2 regions of the Bacillus sp. FJAT-42376 genome follow, and region 2 is predicted to be linked to the other one. Evidence: a T-box and tRNA genes for the amino acid it is inferred to sense, from the RefSeq annotation. Region 2 holds a T-box; the other holds one or more tRNA genes.

Region 1 (4,428 bases), 460 kb from region 2:
ACGGTCAATGACCCCATTGAGAAAAAAGTCGAAACCGTGGGGAAACCGCATCCCCATGTAGAAGTAAAAATCATGAATCCCGCTACAGGAAAAGAAGCAGCTATAAACGAACAGGGGGAGCTGTGTACAAGAGGTTACTTGGTGATGAAAGGGTATTACAAAATGCCGGACGCAACGAGTGAAGCAATCGATGGGGAAGGCTGGCTGCATACAGGCGACCTTGCCGCTATAGATGAAGAAGGATATGTGAAAATAACAGGCAGGCTGAAGGATATGATCATAAGAGGCGGGGAAAATATTTATCCTCGTGAAATCGAAGAATTCCTTTATCGTCATCCAGATATAGTCGATGTTCAAGTCATCGGCGTACCGGATGAAAAGTACGGGGAGAGAACCGCGGCATGTATCCGGGTAAGAGAAGGAGCCACTATTACAAAAGAGGAGATTCAATCCTATTGCAAAGGGCAAATTGCCTTTTATAAGATTCCCGAATATTGCTTTTTTATGGACGAATACCCTATGACGGCTTCAGGGAAAATCCAAAAATTCAAACTTCGCGAGCAGGCAATGGACTGGATAAAAGAGAGAGTTTAAACAAGGTATATGAAGCGACACTCAGGAACGGGTTTGGTATGATAAACAGGAAGAGGAGGAATCGGCCATGTTTGAACATATGCAAAAAGTCAGAGAAGAATTGCTAAACACTGTTAATACAGTATCTGAGGAGAAGTTTAATGAAAAGCCGGCTCAAGATGAATGGAGCATCGCACAGGTTGTCGATCACCTGCAGAAAATAGAGAATGTTCTCCTTGAAAGCCTGAAAAAATCCATTCACCAGGCGGAGAACAAAACGGTTGAGGAAAAACAGCTTGAGGCAGTAACGGACAGGACAAGAAAGGTGCCTGCACCTGAACATGTCTCACCCGGACCTGTTCCGATTGACCGTACAGAGACTATAACGGCACTGGAAGAAGCACGCCGCGACTTAAACAACTTCACAGAACTGCTCTCTAAGGATTTTGATCTTAAGACACGATCTTTAAGACATCCTGTATTAGGGGAAGTTTCAATTAAACAGTGGATTGAATTTGTGGGCTACCACGAAGAACGCCACCTTCTGCAAATTAAAGAGGTTAAAGAAAAAATCAGTGCCTGATTCGCACGGCAGCCGGATTTTCATCATCCGGCTGCTTTTTTACTTTTGGAACAGCCGCTTTACATCGCCCGTCACACGGTCGACCGAGTAATTTACAGCTTCATCTCCGGACGTTGTATTGCTGTCCATCCAAGTGGCGCGGCATATGAATTCATCAGTCGTTTCAAGTAAGAATGCAGCACCGGCTTCTTTTTTTCCGCTCCGTTCAAGAAAGTCTACCACAAGCAGAAGCGCCTCGTCTTTCGAAACTTCATGATCCGCCAAAACCTCTTGCTGTATGGGTGATTTAAACCCTGCTGCATTAATCAGCTCATCTCCAAAAAACTCATAGAGCATAAACAGAGCCAGTCCTGCCACAAGCACTGTCTGCAAAACTTTCATGCCTTTTGCCTCCCGCCTTTATATCTAATGATATTATCGGTGCATATGCTCTTTGTATAAAGTGCATTTATGTAAATTCATTGTAAAATTTGGGTCCTTTTGCACATCTTTAACGCTTTCTTACATCCCGGCAATCAATATCCGGCAGACATATGCCGAATCCGGTTAATAATGATGGCTTTAACATAGCCATTTTAAAAAAATACACAAAACAGTCTTGACTTTTCAGGAAAATGGTTTATGATTTATATTATGCGTTAAACAAATAAAATATTACGGGGGCTTAGCTCAGCTGGGAGAGCGTTTGGCTGGCAGCCAAAAGGTCAGCGGTTCGATCCCGCTAGTCTCCATCTAAAAAAACACCCTTGCGGATGCAAGGGTGTTTTTTTGTTCTCTTTTCGTAAAGCTTTTCAGTTGCCGTCCATGTCCTTACTTCAAAATGGCTTTTTTCGTTGCCGGTCCCACTATTCCATCTGCTGTGAGGAGATTGGCTTTCTGAAATGCGATGACTGCTTTTTCGGTGTTTGGACCAAATACCCCGTCCGTTCCATTTGTATTATATCCCCGAGCAGAGAGCTTTTGCTGCAGTTCTTTTACTGCAGGGCCTTTACTCCCTTTTTTCAATGTTCCGCTGTTCGCTAGCGAAGATCCGGGCTGCGGTGCACTTGATCCATTTAATGCATTCCATGTGTTAGTGCCGGCGATTCCATCTGCCGTAAGTCCCCTGCTTTTCTGGAAAGCACGAACCGCTCTGTCTGTAGCGGGACCAAAAATACCATCAACGCCTCCTGTATTGAATCCAAGCTTGGTTAATTTGCGCTGAAGATCTGTCACTGCCTCTCCCCTGCTTCCTGCCTTGACCGTGTCTCCGCTTGAACCGGTATTCCCGCCTGGCTTTACGTTATATCCGTAAGATTTGGCTATTGCATCAAATGATTTACCTGAGCTTGTTATCATTACGGTAGTATTGACTGGGACTTGATTATAAAGCCATTCCACTTCATTATCATACATCCTGACACAACCGCTGCTGACATACCCGCCAATTGAGCTTGGATTATTGTTCCCGTGGATACCATATGTTGAACCGGATGTTCCCCGGGCATTTAACCCCATCCACCTGTTGCCGAGCGGGTTTCTCGGATCGCCTCCTGGAATATGTCCTTTATAATAAGGTCTGTTTACGATTTTTTGAACAATCTTGAATTTCCCCTCAGGTGTAAGCGACTGGCTTCTCCCTGTTCCTACCTTAAACACACGTTTCAGCCTGCTGTTTTCATAAAAGGCAAGCTTGTTTGACGACTTATTAATGATGATAAACTTGGTTGATGCTGCAGATGCATCCCGTATGCCTGCAAAAGAGAACAGAAGAAATGCACTGCAAAACACAATAAGCCATTTCTTTAGCAAAATCTCAACCCCCGGTTTAATTTTTTCAAACAGTTATATCTATGCATGGGGTGAGCAGAGAAGTTCCATTTTTACCAATTTAGTCTGAGAAATGGTAAAAAACAGATCAATCGGGGAATATCCTGTCGTTATTTCTATAATCCTGATTTTCCACATGAGATTTTGCTGATAATTGAAGATAAATTTTTGCAGGAAAACAGAAGGTTTTCTCAAAATAATAAGAAACAGCTTTTATATTTATAAAAGCGCGAAACTGTGCTGAAAAAAGCGGCGCAAGGTAATCAGACAAGCAGAGTTAAGCAGCGCAAAAACTTAAAAAAGGTGGTTAAAGAAATGGTTCAGGAATTTTCTTTACAGCAAATAGCAGAAGGGTTGCCTAAATCTGTATTAAATGCCTCAGATAGAGATTTAGAAGGGTTTCAGAAAATTATTGAAGAAACGATTAAATTAAGAGAGGGACATAAAAATCTGCAAAAAATGATAAAGAGCTATTCAACTTCTGTAATTCAGCGTTCTTAATATCTTAATGAGCCTTTTCTGAAGGCTTTTTTCTTTTTCTTTGGCTATCTTAAAGCATGTTGTTGATTTTTAACCCCTGTGGAAGGCGAGAGACTCCTGCTTAGAGCAGCTGGACAGCTGGCGAAGCCAGGAGGAGGCTCACCGCCTGCCCAAGGATAAGCGAACGGCTGCCAGCTGCAATCAACACCCAAGTTTAACAGCGCTTTTTCTTTAAGTTTGCTAAGGATTTTTTACTGAATTTTCTATTATTACAGAAAATACTTCGTGCTAACCCTCCCTGTTTGCTATATAAATAAATTATAGATAGACCAAAAAAAGGGGGCATTGAATTTGCAGACAAATATTCCATTGGAGATTAAGAAAAAGCGTCCGGTAAGAAAGTGGCTCTTGATAAGCCTTTCAGTAGTTGCGCTTATTCTTATTTCAGCCGGTATTTTTGTAAACGTTTACACAGAGAGGAGCCTGCCTAAGATATCCGGTGAAACAGCCATTTCAGGAATTATGAAAGAAACGACCGTTGTGAGAGATCAGGAGGGTGTACCGCACATAAAAGCCGGAAGCGAAAAAGACTTATATATGGCCCAAGGCTATGTACAGGCCCAGGACCGGCTCTTTCAAATGGATTTAAGCCGGAGACAAGCTTCCGGAATGCTGAGTGAAGCAGTTGGCGAGGCCACCATTGACCGGGATAAATTTTTTAGGACCCTTGGATTAAGGAGAGCTGCAAAAGCATCCCTATCTGCCTATGATCCAAAGTCTCTTCAAGTTCTCCAGTGGTTTGCAGATGGAGTCAATGCTTATATAAAAGAGGCAAAAAAAGAAGGCAAACTCCCGGTGGAATTCACACTTTTAGGATATGAGCCTTCCAAGTGGACGCCTCTTGACTCTCTGACCATCGGGAAATACATGGCATTTGATTTAGGGGGACACTGGCAGGGACAGGCGTTTCGTTATTGGGCAAT
Region 2 (4,428 bases):
CCTACGCAATGAGCGGCAAACGCATGAACACCCGCAAAATGAAAAAAACCTGGCAACGCCAGATGAAGAAGATGTTCTAATAAAAACCTCCGCATATTGCGGGGGTTTTTTGTTTGGTTGTGTGGGGGATGGGTGGTGCGGAATTTGTCGCAGGAGATATGGTTTTGTCGATTTGGCCGTAATCGACAAGAAAATGCCCGTAATCGACAAATTTGTGCCCGCAATTGACAAAGAATTGCCCGTAATCGACAGAAATATGCCCGTAAATTAGTTTTGGCATGCAGGAGGAGTTTTAACAGCAGAAAGGGAATTGAAAGAATGACACTGGAAGGAGAATCTTAAATGATTATTAAACCTCTTAAAATCCCTCGTTCTCTCAAACAACTTCAGGCAATAAAAAGAAGACTCGATCCTCAACATCCTAAATACGATGCCGTACTCCAGGATTTGGCGATTCAAACAGCTGGATATAAAGGAGAAAAGGAAATGGAATATCCTCTAAGCTTCCTCCACGCACAAACTTACCGAATATTCCATGATTTAAGACTGCATGATGGCATCCATTTTTTCCAAATCGATGTACTGTTACTCTCACAGTCCTTCATAACAATTCTTGAAGTGAAGAATATAGCGGGAACGCTTAGGTTTGATACAGATTTCAATCAGCTCATCAGAATTCAAAACGATATGGAAGAACCATTTCCTAATCCTATTATGCAAGTGAAAAGGCAAAGACTTCAGTTAATGAATTGGTTAAGAAAAAACAATCTTCCGAATCTCCCTATACAGGAATTCGTTGCAATTGGAAATCCCCGAACTATGCTCCAAGCTTCTCAAAAAAATTCCAAAATCCATAACAAAGTGCTCCATAGTCAAACCATTCCTTTTAAAATAAGCGAACTAGAAAAAGTGTATCAAAAAGAAATCCTCTCATCTCAACAGCTGACAGAATTGAGTGTTAAACTCTTGTCTGCACATACAGATTTAGAAAAAAACATGATGGTAAAGCATCAAATCTCAACGGAAAATATTTTGCCGGGGGTCTATTGTATAAAATGTTCGAAGTTATCAATGAGAAGGCTTAAAAATTCAATGTGGGTGTGCGGTATATGTGAGATCACGTCTAATGATGCACATATTGAAGCATTGAAAGATTACGCCTATATTTTTAAAAACTTGATATCAAATCGTGAGGCAAAATCCTTCTTAAACCTGTCCTCCAGCTCTACTGTAAAAAGGCTTTTGAAATCAGTGGGGTACGAAACGGAAGGAAATCGCAGGTCCACCGTTTATAAAATCACTATCTAAATCACCTGCCCTGCATAATCCCCCCAAAAAACCCCCAAACTAATCACCGGAGGGGATGCCCCGTGAACGAAAAAAAAGTCCTGCTAAGAGCCGGAATTATTCTGCTGTCTTTATTATCCCTTTACTTTTTCCTGAAGCTTCGTGTGGTGTGGAATCCGGTGTGGATCATGCTGCAGGCGGCTATTGTTCCGTTTGTCATTGCTTCATTTATTACATATTTGCTGCACCCCATCGTTGAGAAGCTTCATGAGACGGGTCTGCCGAGGACGATATCCATTCTCGTCATTTATTTGCTGTTCTTCGGATCGATTGGGTACGGATTTTATAGGGGCATTCCGCTGCTCATCAATCAGCTGATGGAGCTTTCAGCGAATGCGCCTAGAATGGTGAAGCTTTATGAAGGCTGGCTTACGATGATTCGGGATCAGACGGATCATTGGCCGATGGGTCTTCATCATCGGGTGGAGGGCTTGCTTGGAGAGGCCGAGCAGTGGCTTTCAGGTATGATCGATAACATCATTTTTTCGATTCGGTCGATCTTTGATAATGCCGTAATATTAACGCTGATACCGTTCCTAGTTTTTTATATGCTGAAGGATTTCTCTCTTTTGAAAAAAACAGCCTGGTACTTAACCCCGAAAAAGTGGCGGAGGCGGGGCAAGGAATTGATCAGAGATGCGGATGAGTCACTAGGCAGCTATATTCGGGGCCAGTTTTTCGTCTGCGTCATTATTGGCCTTCTTGCATTTCTTTCCCTGTGGTTTTTTGGTGTAAAGTATCCGCTTGTGCTTGGCATGATTATCGCGGTCACGAATATCATTCCATATTTCGGGCCTGTCATCGGTGCCATTCCGGCCCTGATTTTAGCAGCGGCGATGTCGACACAAACCGTGATCACTGTGGTTATCATTATTTTGGTTCTCCAATTTCTTGAAGGAAATGTCATCAGTCCTCTGATTGTAGGAAGAAGCCTTCATATGCATCCAATTGTCATCATGCTGGCTCTTGCTGCCGGAGGAGAGCTTGCCGGCATATTCGGATTGATTATTGCGGTTCCGGTTACTGCTGTCCTCAGAGTTATTCTGGAGCATGGGGTCCGCCTTCTCAGGCATGATTGACAGGCGGGCGGCCATTGTCTATAATCTACGGTAGAATACGTTACAAACGCTGAAGGAAACGAGTAGGTTACAGTCCATTTTCAGAGAGAGTGCCTCCAGGCTGAAAAGGCATTCAAATGAAGGGTAACAGAACGCTATTCCTGAGTGCAGGCAAAATACCTGCCGTTGAGAAACCGCGTTAAGGTTCAATAAAGCTGATGGATGAATCATGTCCATAATCAGGGTGGTACCGCGAGCAAACTCTCGTCCCTGTGCAAATCTAAAGGATTTGTACAGGAACGGGAGTTTTTTGTTTTTCGGCGCACCCGGCTTACATATTAAGGAGGACGAACAAATGAAATTTTTAACATCTGCAGAAGTACGCCAAATGTTTCTTGATTTTTTTAAAGAAAAAGGCCATTCAGTGGAACCGAGTGCATCCCTTGTTCCCCATGAAGATCCTTCTCTTCTGTGGATCAACAGCGGAGTGGCTACCCTCAAAAAATATTTTGACGGACGCGTGATTCCTGCGAACCCGAGAATTTGCAACGCGCAGAAATCCATCCGTACCAACGATATTGAAAATGTAGGGAAAACGGCACGCCATCATACGTTCTTTGAAATGCTTGGAAACTTCTCAATCGGAGAATACTTCAAAGTAGAAGCGATTGAATGGGCTTGGGAATTTTTGACGAGCGAAAAATGGATTGGGTTTGACCCTGAAAAGCTTTCGGTTACGATTCACCCTGAAGACAATGAAGCCTTTGAAATATGGACGGCTAAAGTAGGCGTTCCGGAAGAGCGCATCATCCGTCTTGAAGGAAACTTCTGGGATATCGGCGAAGGCCCGAGCGGACCGAACACGGAGATTTTCTATGACCGCGGGGAGGCATACGGCAACGATCCGGAAGATCCCGAGCTGTATCCAGGCGGCGAGAATGAGCGTTATTTAGAAGTATGGAACCTTGTGTTCTCTGAATTCAACCATAATTCCGATGGAACCTATACTCCGCTTCCAAAGAAAAATATTGATACAGGTATGGGACTTGAACGGATGTGCTCCGTCATCCAAAATGTGCCGACCAATTATGAGACCGACCTTTTTATGCCGATTATTGAAGCAACTGCAGCAATTGCCGGCATGGAGTATCATGACAGCAAAGAGAAGGATGAGGCGTTCAAAGTTATTGCCGATCATATCCGTACCGTATCCTTTGCTGTAGGGGATGGAGCGCTTCCTTCCAATGAAGGCCGCGGCTATGTTCTGCGCCGTTTGCTGCGCCGTGCAGTCCGCTATGCAAAAAAACTTGATATCAACCGCCCGTTTATGTACGAGCTTGTACCAGTAGTCGGTGAAATTATGGAAGCCTTCTATCCTGAAGTGAAACAAAAGACCGAGTTCATTCAAAAAGTCATTAAAAACGAAGAAGAGCGTTTCCATGAAACGTTAAATGATGGACTGGCTATTTTATCTGAAGTGATTAAAAAGCAAAGAGAAGCGGGTCACGATGTCATTCCAGGCACTGACGTTTTCCGCCTTTATGATACCTATGGCTTCCCGGTTGAATTGACAGAAGAATATGCAGAAGAAGAAGAAATGAAGATTGATGCAGAGGGCTTCGAGTCTGAGATGCAAAAGCAGCGTGAACGGGCAAGATCGGCCCGCCAGGAAGTGGATTCCATGCAGGTTCAGGGAGGAGTACTCGGTGACCTCACAACAGAGAGTACGTTTGTCGGCTACGAGCATCTTACTATTGAAACTGAAGCTGCTGCTCTTCTAAAAGATGGCGAGCTTGTCTCCGAAGCATCTGAAGGGGACGAAATCCAGCTGATCCTTGTACAGACACCGTTTTATGCTGAAAGCGGCGGACAGATTGCAGATGAAGGATTTATTTCCAACGCAAATTTCACAGCCCGCGTGAAAGACGTTAAAAAAGCTCCAAACGGCCAAAATCTGCATCGCGTAATTGTGGAAAAAGGAACATTGAGAGCAAATGATTCCGTCACTGCTGCGGTTGAGCGG

What was found. A T-box is a leader RNA that pairs with one kind of tRNA and senses whether it is charged. The one in region 2 lies ahead of alaS (alanine--tRNA ligase), so its partner is inferred to be a tRNA-Ala.
Region 1: it has a tRNA-Ala gene. The T-box ahead of alaS (alanine--tRNA ligase) is inferred to sense a tRNA for this amino acid. The anticodon was not compared.

Annotation. Positions count from the first base shown of each region.
Region 1 covers NZ_CP033906.1:3,600,513-3,604,940, forward strand. The annotation lists gene CEF21_RS18115 (AMP-binding protein) at 1-594, shown strand, start outside; gene CEF21_RS18120 (DinB family protein) at 662-1,156, shown strand; gene CEF21_RS18125 (hypothetical protein) at 1,196-1,537, opposite strand; tRNA gene CEF21_RS18130 (tRNA-Ala) at 1,815-1,887, shown strand; gene CEF21_RS18135 (L,D-transpeptidase family protein) at 1,967-2,947, opposite strand; gene CEF21_RS18140 (hypothetical protein) at 3,203-3,466, shown strand; gene CEF21_RS18145 (penicillin acylase family protein) at 3,809-4,428, shown strand, end outside.
Region 2 covers NZ_CP033906.1:3,141,636-3,146,063, reverse strand. The annotation lists gene CEF21_RS15875 (DUF3918 family protein) at 1-80, shown strand, start outside; gene CEF21_RS15870 (nuclease-related domain-containing protein) at 343-1,308, shown strand; gene CEF21_RS15865 (AI-2E family transporter) at 1,371-2,426, shown strand; T-box leader at 2,467-2,680, shown strand; gene alaS (alanine--tRNA ligase) at 2,761-4,428, shown strand, end outside.